One region of the Faecalicoccus sp. LCP19S3_E2 genome, then DNA from elsewhere that is predicted to be linked to it. Evidence: a T-box and tRNA genes for the amino acid it is inferred to sense, from the RefSeq annotation. Region 1 holds a T-box; the other holds one or more tRNA genes.
The links. A T-box is a leader RNA that pairs with one kind of tRNA and senses whether it is charged. The one in region 1 lies ahead of lysS (lysine--tRNA ligase), so its partner is inferred to be a tRNA-Lys.
Positions count from the first base shown of each region.

Region 2: it has a tRNA-Lys gene. The T-box ahead of lysS (lysine--tRNA ligase) is inferred to sense a tRNA for this amino acid. The anticodon was not compared.

Region 1 covers NZ_JBQKEP010000008.1:30,627-37,769, forward strand. The annotation lists gene lysS (lysine--tRNA ligase) at 1-1,779, opposite strand, end outside; T-box leader at 1,819-2,028, opposite strand; gene ACTQX6_RS08415 (L-threonylcarbamoyladenylate synthase) at 2,227-2,823, opposite strand; gene mnmE (tRNA uridine-5-carboxymethylaminomethyl(34) synthesis GTPase MnmE) at 2,875-4,203, shown strand; gene ACTQX6_RS08425 (DUF1622 domain-containing protein) at 4,211-4,561, shown strand; gene ACTQX6_RS08430 (metallophosphoesterase) at 4,570-5,610, shown strand; gene ACTQX6_RS08435 (bifunctional folylpolyglutamate synthase/dihydrofolate synthase) at 5,597-6,748, opposite strand; gene ACTQX6_RS08440 (uracil-DNA glycosylase) at 6,824-7,143, shown strand, end outside.
Region 2 covers NZ_JBQKEP010000019.1:2,644-9,786, reverse strand. The annotation lists gene ACTQX6_RS11685 (dihydrofolate reductase) at 1-387, shown strand, start outside; gene ACTQX6_RS11680 (acyl-CoA dehydrogenase family protein) at 514-2,421, shown strand; gene ACTQX6_RS11675 (FprA family A-type flavoprotein) at 2,431-3,645, shown strand; gene ACTQX6_RS11670 (hypothetical protein) at 3,756-4,274, shown strand; gene ACTQX6_RS11665 (hypothetical protein) at 4,294-4,503, shown strand; tRNA gene ACTQX6_RS11660 (tRNA-Lys) at 4,707-4,782, opposite strand; gene ACTQX6_RS11655 (glycerophosphodiester phosphodiesterase) at 4,926-6,689, shown strand; gene ACTQX6_RS11650 (DUF2200 domain-containing protein) at 6,699-7,049, shown strand; gene ACTQX6_RS11645 (iron chaperone) at 7,082-7,143, shown strand, end outside.

The DNA.
Region 1 (7,143 bases):
ATAGTAATCATGAATACCACTTAAAATCGTTCTGTCTTCTTCGGTTCCATCATCTAAGATAAACTCTAATAATTTTTTACTCTTTGGAACCGCGCGGCATTCTTTGACTTTTACGGCTCTGAAATCTGATTTCGAGAACGTTTCAAAATCAACAAAATCTTTAAACAACGGTTCAATTTCCACTTTGGAATAATCGATGGTTGGTTTCTTGTTGACTATGCTTTTTACATCTGCAGAAGTTGATGACACAGCTTCCTGCGATTTCTTTTCTAACTTGGCACCCTTGGATTCTCCTGTTAACTTCATATGCGGGAACAATAACACTTCACGAATGGTTCTCTGGTCTGTCAACAACATCACAAAACGGTCAATTCCTAAGCCTACACCACCTGTCGGAGGCATACCATACTCCAAAGCTTCTACATAATCTACATCCATCTCATTGGCTTCTTCATCTCCTAAATCACGAAGTTCCAACTGTTTTTCAAATCGTTCTCTTTGATCGATCGGATCATTTAATTCCGAGAACGCATTGGCGTATTCATGACCACAGATAAACAGTTCATAACGATCTGTAAATCGAGGATCTTCATTGTTTTTCTTAGCCAGTGGAGAAATTTCAATTGGATATTCATAGACAAACGTTGGCTGCACGATCGTTTCTTCTACATATTTGTCAAAGAACAGCTGAATGATATGTCCAATCGAGTTATGAATTTTTTCCACTTCAATATCGTGTTCTTTTGCCAGCTGGCAAGCTTCTTCATAACTTGTGACCTGTTTAAAATCGATACCTGTTTTTTCTTTGATCGCATCACACATTGTTATACGCTTAAATGGCGCTTTCAAAGAAATCTCTTGTCCCTGATACGTAATTTCAGTTGTTCCTAAAACTTTATTAGCTACATGATCAAACAAACCTTCAATCAGATCCATCATGCCATGCAGATCACTGTAAGCAACATAAGCTTCTACGGTTGTAAATTCCGGGTTATGTGTGGCATCCATTCCTTCATTACGGAACAAACGTCCAATTTCATAAACACCTTCCAAACCACCAACGATTAGACGTTTTAAAGGAAGTTCCGTTGCGATACGTAAATAGAAAGGCATGTTCAAAGTATTGTGATGCGTAACAAACGGACGAGCCGCTGCCCCACCTAAAATCGGCTGTAATACCGGTGTTTCTACTTCCATCAATCCCTGTCCATCCAAGTATTCCTGTACCGCACGAATGATTTTCGGTCTTGTGATGGCAATATGTTTAGCCTCCGGATTCATGATCAAATCCACATACCGACGACGGAAACGTTCTTCTACATCCGTCAATCCATGATATTTTTCCGGTAATGGACGTAAAGCCTTCGATAAATGCGTATAAACCTGTGCACGAACGGATAACTGTCCATGATCGGTTTTCATGATCGTACCTTCGATACCAACAATATCTCCTAAATCGTTTTTCTTGAAGATCTCATATTGTTCTTCGCCGACAACATCTTTACGAACATAGATCTGAATTTGTCCATCTACATCCTGAATGTGCATGAATCCGGCTTTTCCCTGACGACGTTTTGTCATAATACGTCCGGCAATCTTTACATGAACATCCAGTTCCTGCAATTCTTCTTTTGTCTTATCCTCATACTGTGCAATGATTTTTCCGGAAGTTGTCGTTCTTTTATACGCAGAGCCAAATGGGTCAATTCCCATATCCTTCAAATCTTGCATCTTCTGGCGACGTACTCGTTCTTGTTCTGTTAATTTTTGTTGTGCCATATTGTTCTCCTTTTCTCTACAAAATAAAAAAGCATCCATCCAAGGGACGAATGCTCGTGTTACCACCCTAATTCATTTTTCAAATCACTTTGAAAAATCTCTGCCACTGTCTATGAACAGTGCTTCCTTTAATGCAGGAAATACATGCAGCTCCAAGGTTTTATTCCTTTAAGTCCTGTGCTTTTTTTCACCATCCAAAAGCTCTCTGAAACATTTTCTTAAAGTACTCGTCCTCTTCTTAGCCTTTACGGGTTGTATCGTACTAAACGAATGTATTTTTGTCAACGTATTTCCTTTATATTTTTTTTGGTCAATCTAATGTTTTTATTTAAAATCAGTCTATCTTTCAGTTTTATGTCTGCTACTGATTCAGACATTCGATAATTTGTATACTTTAGAGTATACTACTTACGAGTATACAAATTAAAAAGACCCTCGCAAGCCTTTTTACAAACATGCCTCCAACTGTTCTAAAGTGATAGGCCCCGGGCGAAGGATCTTTAACTTTTCCTGTGTACAATCTACGATCGTGCTGGCCTGTAATGCTCTACATGTGCCTAATACAATTCCATCAATATCAGGAAGCTGTTCAAACACATCATCGCTGGTCAATGCGGTCTTAGCTCCGGATTGATTGGCACTGGTTACCAACAAGGGAGTATTTAATACATCGATTACCTTTAAGATAAAAGGTTCATCCGGAATACGGATTGCTATCGTTTCCAACCCATTGGTATATTCTGCAGGAACCTCTTCTTTGACTCTTAACACCAGTGTCAAAGCCCCCGGCAAAAAATGCTCTGCGATCTTTTTAACTCTTTTGTCAACTACAGCTACTTGTTCCATATGCTCTATGGAAGATACCATCATCGGAATCGGTTTGGTTTCCGGTCTGTGCTTTGCGTTTTTCAGTCGCTGCAAATCCTTTAAATCTCCATACATCACGCCCACTCCATAAACTGTATCTGTCGGCAAGGCAATAATTTTGTGATTCTGCAGTGCATCGGCAACCGCATTTATTTCTTCTTTACTATACGTTTTCATAGCTCTATTATAGGTTTATGTTAAAATAGATACAAGAGAAAGGATGGTTTCATGTTTGAACATACGATTTGTGCCATTTCTACCGCTTTACAGGATGGCGCTATTTCTATTATCCGAATCAGCGGAGAACAAGCCATACCCATCACAAATAAAATTTTTACCAAAGATCTAAGCGATGTACCAAGCCATACCATCCATTACGGAAATATCTTAGATGAAGCCGGCAAACCAGTGGATGAAGTCCTTGTTTCTGTTTTTCGGGCCCCTAAAACTTATACACGCGAAGATATCGTAGAAATCAACTGCCATGGTGGCGTGTTTATTACACGAAAGGTTTTATCGATCGTTTTAAGCCAGGGAGCTGTATTAGCTAAACCCGGAGAATTCACTCAACGCGCCTTTTATCATGGAAGGATCGACCTGTCACAGGCAGAAGCTGTGCAAGATATGATTGATGCCAGCAACGATACGGCTGCCAGTTTGGCCATCCAGGGCATCCGAGGAAGTGTAAAAAAATTGCTTCAACCTCTTATTGACGAGCTATTAGACATTATTGCACAAATCGAAGTCAACATTGATTATCCGGAATATGAAGATATCAAACAACTGACTACACAGGAACTTTTACCTAAAACCAACGACTGGCTTAGTAAAATCGATCAAATATTAAAACGCGTTCAAACCGGACAGTTATTAAAAAAGGGAATTGATACAGTGATCATCGGACGGCCAAACGTGGGTAAAAGTTCTCTACTCAATGCTTTGTTGGAAGAAGATAAAGCCATTGTAACTGATATCGCCGGCACGACCCGAGATATAGTAGAAGGACAGATTCATATCGGTTCCGTGCAGTTAAACTTAATCGACACAGCCGGAATTCGTAAAGCAAGCGATAAGATTGAACAGATTGGTATTGAAAAAAGCCAGCAGATGTTACAGAAGGCACAGCTTGTTTTACTTGTTTTAGATGGAAGCAGTCCTTTAACAAAAGAAGATCAAATTCTCTTAGAACAAACAAAGGATAAACGACGTCTCATCCTTTTTAATAAAGAAGACCTGCAACATCAAGATAAAGAGGGAATTTGGATCTCTGCCAAAAATCATCAAATACAACCTCTTCTAGATGCTTTAGAGAACATGTATAAACAAGATCTTCTCAAGGAAGAACCTGTTTTATCGAACGAACGACAAATTGGTTTATTAAACCTTGCCAAACAAGATATGCTTCGCGCAAAGCAGGCAATGGAAATGATGATGGAACCCGATCTTGTGGAAATAGATATTCAGGAAGCACATAACCATTTAAAAGAAATTCTTGGAGAAGTCTATAGAGAAGATTTACTAGATACGTTATTTTCAAAATTCTGTTTAGGAAAGTAGGTGCATAATGGAAACTTTAATTGAACAACTGCACGAATGGCTGATTCAGATTGCCTATTTGACCGTTTATTTTTTAGAAGCTCTTTCCCTGGCAAGTGTCATCTACAGTACGTTTCATTCTTTGCTTGCTACATTTCGTAAAGATAAAAACAGTAAAAAGCCGTTATTACGCGGTTTAAGTATTGCCTTGACCTTCAAGCTGGCCGCTGAAATTGTACGGACAATCACGGTAAGAAGTCTTGCGGAAATCCTGCAGATCGGCGCTTTGATCCTAGTCAAAGCGGCCATCACCTTCTTGATCCATTGGGAATGGAAAAGCAGTGATGTTATGCATAAAGACGTAGATGAATTTGAGTAGGTGTTGCCATGATTTATTTAAAGATGGGCTTGGCAATCCTTTGCCTTTTGTTGGTCGTAGATCTTTTTCTGTTGATTCATCGCTGGTTTCCGCAGTTTCCTTCATGGGCTTTATGGGGATTATTGTTATTATTTGTGCTGCCTTGTATCACTTTTAATACGATCTTCCCTATCTTTTATTTACATCTCTTGTTTTGTCTTCTAATCACGCAGCTTATCTGTTTGATCTTTCATCAGGATGTAAAAGGATGGATCTTCTTTATTCCTTTTTTGTTGGCAATAACAATCTGCATTTACGGCATCTTCAATATGAAGAATATTGAAAAAACAACGTATGATCTTCAAACATCAAAAAACATTCCTGATACCAAAATCGTCATGATCAGCGATTTACATTATCCAAATGTCATGACGGAAGAAGAGTTAAGTAGCATCGTAAAAGATCTTCAAAAAGAAAAGCCTTCTTTTTATATTCTTAACGGAGATATCGTTGATGAGTTCACAACCGTTGATCAAATGAAAACGGTATTTCAGACACTGGGCAAACTGACAAAAACTGCTGATGTCTATTATGTTTTTGGCAATCATGATAACCAACATTACGCAAATGATCCCGTTTTTTCCAAAGAAACATTAAAAGAAGTGATCGAATCCAATGGTATCACCGTCTTACAGGATGATATCCTGCATTTTGGAAACATCACCTTAATCGGCAGAGAAGACTTGGAAGAAAATAGACGATCCCTGCATAGCCTTATGAAAACATGTGACTTAGATTCGTATATCGTTGTTTTTGATCATCAACCCAGCGATCTAAAACTCTGTAAAGAACTCGGGGTCGATCTTCAGTTAAGCGGACATACACATAGCGGTCAAATTTTCCCAGTCGGCTCTTTGGCAAATTCTTTAGGAATTTTTGAACACGGTTATGGCATGATAAAAAAAGGAAACTTTACACAAATCACAACATCCGGTATTCATGGTTGGGGATTTCCAACCCGTACGGAGGGGATCAGTGAATATGTTTCCATTTCTATTACTTCGAATTAAACCATTTTAAGACTTCACCGACAAAATACAAAGAACCACACACTAAAGCTCTTTGATGTGTCATTTGAAGTCTTTTTTCCATTTCTTCCATAGATAGTACCTCAAATCCCAATGTTTCCAGAGGATAAAGTCTGTCCGATGAAAAGTTGACCAGGTGAATCTGTCCTTGAAGACTCGTTAAAACATCTAACATGTGCTTTGCATCTTTTTCCTTTAAAACCGAAAAATAGATATCCCCCTGCCAAGTTTTTATGGAGGTTACCAATGCATTGATACCATCCAGATTATGAGCACCATCCACCACCAGCAACGGCCTTTTTCTTAATATCATACAGCGTCCCAAAAAAACAAAATGATCAATAGCATTTTGAAGCGTATTATAACGCAGGCGAAAACCTAAATGATACAATGTATCGCAGGCCAGTATAAAATTTTTCATCTGGTAAAAAGGCTGATCAAAAACAAGGATGCCATCCATCGAGTCGATCCAATATTTTTTTCCTACTTTTTTATATTCTGGTAGATAAGAATAATAAAATGGTATTCTTTTGGCTCGTACATTTTGTTCAATAACTTGTTGCGCCTGTGGCTTATCTTCCCCACAAACAGCTAATACCCCTGGCTTGAAGATACCACTCTTTTCCTGCGCAATCTTTTCTATTGTATCCCCCAAGATTTCAGTATGTTCTAAACCAACATTGGTCAATACTGTCACATCATAATCTAAAGCTGTGGTCGCATCCAGTCTTCCACCTAAACCCACTTCTATGATGGCATAATCAACTCTCTTTTCTAAAAAATAAGCAATGGCCAAAAACAAATCCATTTCAAACATGGTCATTTGATGTTCTATAAAGACATTTTGATATTGATCAAACAAACGCTCTAAATCCGAATCAGAGATCATTGTTTCGTTGATTTGTATTCTTTCATTATGAACGATTAAATGCGGAGATGTAAAAACACCAACTTGATAGCCCAGTTCTTCCAGCATCAAAGCCATCCAACGACATGTACTGCCCTTTCCGTTTGTACCAGCTACCTGAATTTTTTTGAGTTTCTTATGGTATGGTAAATACCGATCCATAATTTCTCGGTAATCAACCAAATCCATATTTTTACTTTTCTTAGATTCCATCCATGAAATTTTTTCCTGTAGATTCATGATTAGTATTATAATAGACTTCGTACAAATAATCCATGGAGGTTTACAATGAACTTTAATAATGACTGGCAAGAACTTTTTGATACAGAGATTCAAAAAGAATATTTGAATAAAATTAATTATTTTTTAGCTCGTGAATATAAGACCAAAAAGATCTATCCACCAAAAGAAAAAATCTTCAACGCTTTTTTAACAACATCTTTAAAAGATACAAAGGTTGTTATTCTGGGGCAAGATCCATATCATCAACCCGGACAGGCACAAGGTTTTGCGTTCAGTGTAGCACCCAACGTTAAAATTCCTCCTTCATTAGTTAACATTTACAAAGAGATTGAGGATGAATATCATGTTAAACTTCATCGTAATGG
Region 2 (7,143 bases), on a different contig from region 1:
GGGCATACTATCGTGATGGGGCGGAAGACTTTTGAATCTTTACCGGGCATGTTACCAAAAAGACATCATATCGTGATTTCGAAGTCTGGTGCTAAATTCCCGGAAGAAGTGGAAGTGTTTTCTTCCATCGATGCATTTGTGGATGCCTATCAAACAAAAGAGGAAGAAATCTTTGTGATTGGTGGGGCCACGATCTATAAACAAATGTTGAATCTGTGTCATCGCTTGATTTTGACGGAAATCAATCAAAGCTATGATGCTGATGTGTTCTTTCCTGAATTTGATAAAACGCTGTATCATAAACAGATCTTAAATGACATCATGGAAAATGGCGTACATTATCAACATGTTGAATATCGTTTAAAGTCGGAAACTACCCGGGACTAAGTGCCTGGAAGGATCCGACTTTTCTTTTTGTTCAAAAAACCTATAGATAAAATAAAAAATATGGGCATAGTATTTGAAATCGCTTACAAAAGTGTCATAATAGAAATAGTAAATAAGGAGGAAATTATGCTTTTTACAACAACTTCAGAGCATGAACAGCTTCGTAAAGCTGTTCGAGAATTTGCAGAAACGGAAATTAAGCCCATAGCTTTCAGCTTAGATCAAAATAATGAATTTCCGGAAGAGCAGATTCGAAAATTTGGTGAAATGGGATTTATGGGACTTCCTTATCCCGCAGAGTATGGCGGAGGCGGAAAAGACGTCTTGAGCTATGCGATCGCAGTTGAGGAATTATCTCGAGTGGATGGCGGAACCGGCGTTATTTTATCCGCGCATGTATCGCTAGGGACTTTCCCGATTGCTCATTTTGGAAATGAGGAACAAAAGAAGAAATATTTGGTACCGTTGGCAAAAGGAGAAAAGCTGGCTGCCTTTGGATTGACCGAACCCAATGCCGGTAGTGATGCTTCCGGAACAGAGACTACGGCCGAATGGAATGGGGATGGCTATATTTTAAATGGAAATAAGATCTTTATTACCAATGCGCCGAAAGCCGATGTCTATGTTGTCTTTGCGGTAACCGATAAAGATAAAGGAACGCATGGTATCAGTGCCTTTATTGTGGAAAAAGGATGGGATGGTTTTACCTTTGGGGATCATTATGACAAATTAGGTATCCGTTCCTCTTCTACAGCTGAGCTTCGATTTAATAATGTTTTTGTACCGAAAGAAAATTTACTGGGAAAAGAAGGCGAAGGCTTCAAGATTGCCATGATGACATTAGATGGCGGTCGTATCGGTATTGCGGCCCAGGCATTAGGAATTGCCCAGGGAGCTTATGAAGCCGCTGTTGAATATGCTAAAGAACGTGTACAGTTTGGACGTCCTATCGCCAGCCAGCAGGCCATTTCCTTTAAAATCGCCGATATGGCAACCAAGATTCGTTGTGCCCGATTCTTAGTGTACAGTGCTGCCGAATTAAAAGAAGCGCATGAGCCTTATGGAAAAGAAAGCGCAATGGCCAAGATGTATGCTTCCGATATTGCCTTAGAAGTTGTGAATGATGCCGTTCAGATTTTTGGTGGTACCGGATATCTGAAAGGTATGGATGTAGAACGTATGTATCGTGATGCCAAGATCACGACCATCTATGAGGGTACGAATGAAATTCAGCGCATCGTTATCGCATCCCATATCTTGCCGCGAAAAAAAGATAAGAAAAAAGCACGTGCAGCCCTAAAAGCCAATGTAGGCATTACCGGCGTAAGAAAGAATCAGATTTTTGAAGGAACACCACAGGAACAAGTCGATCAGCTGGTAGCGGCTTTAAAGAAAGATGGATATGATTTTACACAAGGTATAGCGATCGATACACCAATCGTTGATGCCGAACGTGTTGTCAGTGCCGGTAAAGGTATCGGACCTAAAGAAAATATGAAATTGATTGAAGACCTTGCGAAAAATGCAGGAGCTGCCATCGGCTCCAGCCGTCCGGTTGCCGAAAGTCTTCGCTATCTGCCATTAGAACGATATGTAGGTATGTCCGGTCAAAAATTCCACGGCAACCTTTATATCGCCTGTGGTATTTCCGGGGCTTCTCAGCATTTAAAGGGTATTGTGGATGCGACAACGATCGTTGCGATCAATACGGATCCAAAAGCGCACATCTTTAAGAATGCCGATTATGGCATCGTAGGTGATGTAGAAGTCATCTTGCCACTGTTATCCAAAGCTCTGGATACCGGAGAAAAGAAACCGGCTCCACCTATGGTTAAAATGAGACGTCCGTTCTTTAAGAAGAGCGCACCGGAATACAAGCGCTACGTATGTTTGGGCTGTGGTCATGAATATGATCAGGCTTATGGAGATCCGGAAGGTGGTATTGATCCGGGTACACCATTCAACAAGCTTCCGGAAGATTGGATTTGTCCAAAATGCGGCGAAGGAAAAGAAAGCTATATCGAAGAGGAGTAGGAGTCATATATGTATAATGTAAGAAAAATTGTAGATGATTTATATTGGGTTGGAGGAAGCGACCATCGTTTGGAATTGTTTGAAAACATTCATCCGATTCCGGATGGCGTATCCTATAACGCCTATGTCTTATTAGATGAAAAAACAGTTTTATTTGATACTGTGGACTGGTCGATTTGCCGTCAGTTTTTGGAAAATTTGGAGCATGTATTAAACGGTAGAGATTTGGATTATGTGATCATTAACCATATGGAACCAGATCATGCTGCCAGCATGGAAGAAGTTTTGTTACGCTATCCAAATGCCAAAGTTATTTCTACTGAAAAATCCATTATGATGATGTATCAGTTTGGTTTTAATGTAGAAGGAAGAACCGAAACGGTAGCTGAAGGGGACAGCCGCTGCTTTGGAAAGCATACAATTGCCTTTGTCGATGCCCAAATGGTGCATTGGCCGGAAGCCATGGTTAGTTATGATACCAGCAATGGTGTTCTATTTTCAGCTGATGCCTTTGGAAGCTTTAAAGCTTTAGATGGAAAGTTGTTTGCCGATGAAGTTAATTTTGATCGTGACTGGATCGATGAAGCAAGACGCTATCTCACTAACATTGTTGGGAAATATGGACCGGAAGTCATGCATCTGTTAAAGAAGGCGGGAACTTTAGATATCAAAGTGATTTGTCCATTACACGGACCGGTATGGAGAAAACCGGAAGATATTCAGTATATTTTAGGAAAATATATCAAATGGGCTACATACGAACCAGAGGAAAAAGGTGTTTTGATTGTCTATGCCTCCATGTATGGAAATACAGAATCGGCAGCACAGGTGCTTGCAACAAAGCTTGTGGAAAAAGGAATGACCAATGTTCGAGTTTATGATGTTTCAAAAACACACGTTTCTTATTTAGTTTCCGAAGCCTTTAAGTATTCACACATTGTGTTTGCCAGTGTAACGTATAACTTACAGATTTATCCTGTCATGAAAGAATTCCTGGAACACTTGGCTATGTTGAATCTACAGAATCGCATTTGCGGTATTATCGAAAATGGTTCATGGGCCCCTCAATCCGGTTCATTGATTCGTGAGTTCCTAGATGATGAAATGAAGCAGATGAGCATTATCAATAGCGAATTAAGTATTATCAGCTCATTACAAGAAAAAGATCAAAGGGATATGGATTTATTTGTCGATAGCCTTTTAGATACGATGAATGAAGAGTAAAGAAAACCTGTCAGAACAGTAATCCATACGGAAAAGAGGTTGTGTACGGATGCAATCTCTTTTCTTTTTAAGAAAAACACATCCGTTTACCATGGAAAAAGGAGAGGAAAATGGGATTGTTTAGTTTATTTGGAGGGAATTCACAAGGAACTGTGCTTGATCGTGAAAAAAGTGATGAAAATAAAAAACGCATGCGAGAAATTTTTGATGCGAAAGTAGAAAATGATTCACAATATCATATTGTTTATGCGTACTCAGAAGATATCCGGGGTGCCAATTTTGCGGTCCTACGCACCGTTTCCTATCAATACCGAAGTTTTATTCTCGGGTATAGAGACAGTGATTTGAGTCTAGTCTTACTGGAAATCAGTCCTGACTTACAACAGAGTGGAGACGCGCTTTGTTATCGAGCACAAGATATGAAGAAAACAAATTTCAATAAAATGGTCAATTCCTATTATCTGCAATATGGCAGTGCTTTTAAAAAAGAGTTCTTTCATATTTTTGTCCCTAAGACCATTGATGATATTTTGAATCTGGATTGGTATGACGAAGAAATGTTTCCCTATATCGATCAAAGAGAAGAACATAGTGGATGGACTTCCTTTTGGAATCAATTTTGTCAATAAATGAGTAAATGATATGAACATGCTGCCAAATTATATCTTGGCATTTATCCTTTTTGTCTTTTTGATCTATAGTGGTATCCACATACAAAAGACTAAGATACAAAACACATTTCTTTATGGACTAGCCATTCTGATTACTCTGTTGTTATTGGGCATGTCACTGTATGGGATTTTCCATTCTATGCCTTTAGGACAGGTCCAATCGATCCTGGAGAATCATTTTTCATAAAAAGAAACTTTAAAATCAGTCAATCAAAACGGAAGAAACCCCAATGTTTAGCTGTCAAACCAAGGTATTTACTTTCACAATAGGTTGACTGTTTTCTATTATTGAAGATTAATGATCCAATGGTTGCCATGTGATCACGGTAATTCGGACATCTTATTCACGACATAAAAAAAGGTCCTTTCTACAAAGGACTTTCAGACAAATGGTGGACCCCTGGGGATTCGAACCCCAGACCCACTGATTAAGAGTCAGTTGCTCTGCCAGCTGAGCTAGGGGTCCCTGTTAAAGCTTATTTATGATAGCACACTTGATGTAGATATGCAAGGAAAAAATATGCGTTCGAGGGGTGCTTTATTCTTTTACAAACCAGAAAGTATGATAGAATCAAATGGAAAACCATTCAAAAAAAGAGGTGATTTTTCATGGACGTATCCGCCAAAGAACTTTTCAAGGCAGTGGGACATAACCTTCTACAAAATAAATGGCTGTTTCTGTCACAAGGGGCGCTTTTGCAACTGGTGCTGTTGCTGTTGGGGACGGCACTGGTGCAGTTTGGTTTTCGCTTGATTCTCGTTATCAGCGGACAACCAAATCTATCACTCTATACATTCAAAGCGATTCTGTTCGATCCTTTGGGTCTGGCAGGTGTTTTGATTTTTGTGACTATCGTTGCTTTTCTTCTTTTTTTTGAATATGCGATTTTAACATTTTTAGTGGCTGGCAGTTATCAAAATCAGAAGCTCACCTGGAAAAATATATGCATTCTTACCGCAAAGAGAATCCGGAAATTAAATTGGAAACAAATTCCCTTTTTCCTACTTTATTTTCTTTCGATGGTACCGGCTGCCAATCTAGATATGGGCTCTTTTTTAACGGATCGTCTCTATATCCCTCATTTTATCACCGGGGAATTGATGAAAACGACAACGGGTCTTTGGGGTATGATGATTCTTTGGCTGGTATTGATCTATGTCAATTTTCGCCTTTTATTCACACTGCCTTTAACGATGGTGAATGAACAGTCTATCGTGGCGAATATACGAAAAAGTTGGGCAATGACCAAAAAAGGCAAACATACGTTCGTGTTTTCCTGGCTGGCTTTGGAATCTATACTCGCCATTCTTACAATCTGTATGCTTTTATTTTTCTTATTCCTAGGAGGGGTGCTGGATACTTCTGGACAAAGTATCGTGGTAGAAACAGTTTTATTTACAATTTTTAAAACATTGATGTTTTATCAAACTTTTTTGACAAAGTTGATCATCCTTTCCAGCATTTTGTATGTATTAAAAAAAGAGAATGAAATACAAGTGGTTTGCCAAATGCCGGAAGGACATAGAAAGAATACTTTGGGTATCGTACTGATTTTGACCATGTTTACCTTGTTTCTGGGCGTGTATAATAGTGTTCGCCTATATACCGCCAGCTTAAATCCCCATCAGCTGGTTATTGCTCATCGGGGATTCAATGCCGTGGAAAACTCAATACAAGGCTTACAAAATGCGGCAAAGGTTCATGCGGACTATGTTGAATTGGATGTACAGATGACAAAAGATGGAAAATTCGTTGTTGTACATGATTATGATTTAAAACGGTTGGCTAACATTCAGCAACGAGTCAAAGAACGAAATTTTCAAGAGGTCAAAGGGCTGCCGATCAGTCAGGGAAATCAAAAAGCGGTCATTCCATCCCTAAACGAGTTTGTACAAAAAGCGCAGGAGCTGGATATGGCACTTTTAATTGAATTAAAACCGGATGGTCAAGACCCGCAATTCTTTGTGCAAAAGTTTCTTGAAGAATGGGACAGTTGGTCCAATACGTCTGCCTATAAAGTGATGTCTCTAGATAAAGATGTCATGCAGTGTTTAAAACAAGAGCGACCTTCCATTTGCTCCGGCTATGTCATTCCGATTCAGTTTGGATATTTTGAGGGATTTCATATGGACTTTTATGTCATCGAAGATTTCTCTTACAATGAGACTTTGGTACAGGAAGCACATGAAGATCAGGCAGAATTATTTGTATGGACAATCAATGAAGAGAGCCAAATGGAGCGGTATGCGCAAAGTGATGCGGATGGCATCATCACAGATTACCCGGATCAAATGCAAAATGTGAAGAAAAATATCCAAAAATACGATACGTACCTAGATCGAGTGCTTCGATTGATCACGGATACAAAATAGGAGGAAGATATGGAAAAAGAAAAAGTATTTCAAATGTCATTTCGAAAGATCTATGATTGTCTTGTCGCAAAAGCAGAAAGAAAGAATCGAACACAATCGGAAGTGAATCAAATCCTTCAATGGGTGACCGGCTATGATGAACGAACGCTGCAAGAACACTTGTCTTCCCAGACGACGTATCGTCAGTTTTTAGAACAAGCGCCTCATATGAATCCGAATCGAAATAAAGTCAAAGGGGTCATTTGTAAAGTTCGAATTGAAGAAATCGACGATCCGATGATGAAAGACATCCGTATCATCGATAAGATGGTGGATGAATTGGCAAAAGGGAAATCTCTGGAAGTGATTTTAAGAAAGTAGTGTGAAAATATGACCATAGAAAAGCCCAAAACATTTCAAGAATATTTCAAGAATATATAGAAAGGCAAGATGAAACGAAAAAAGAGTATTTATA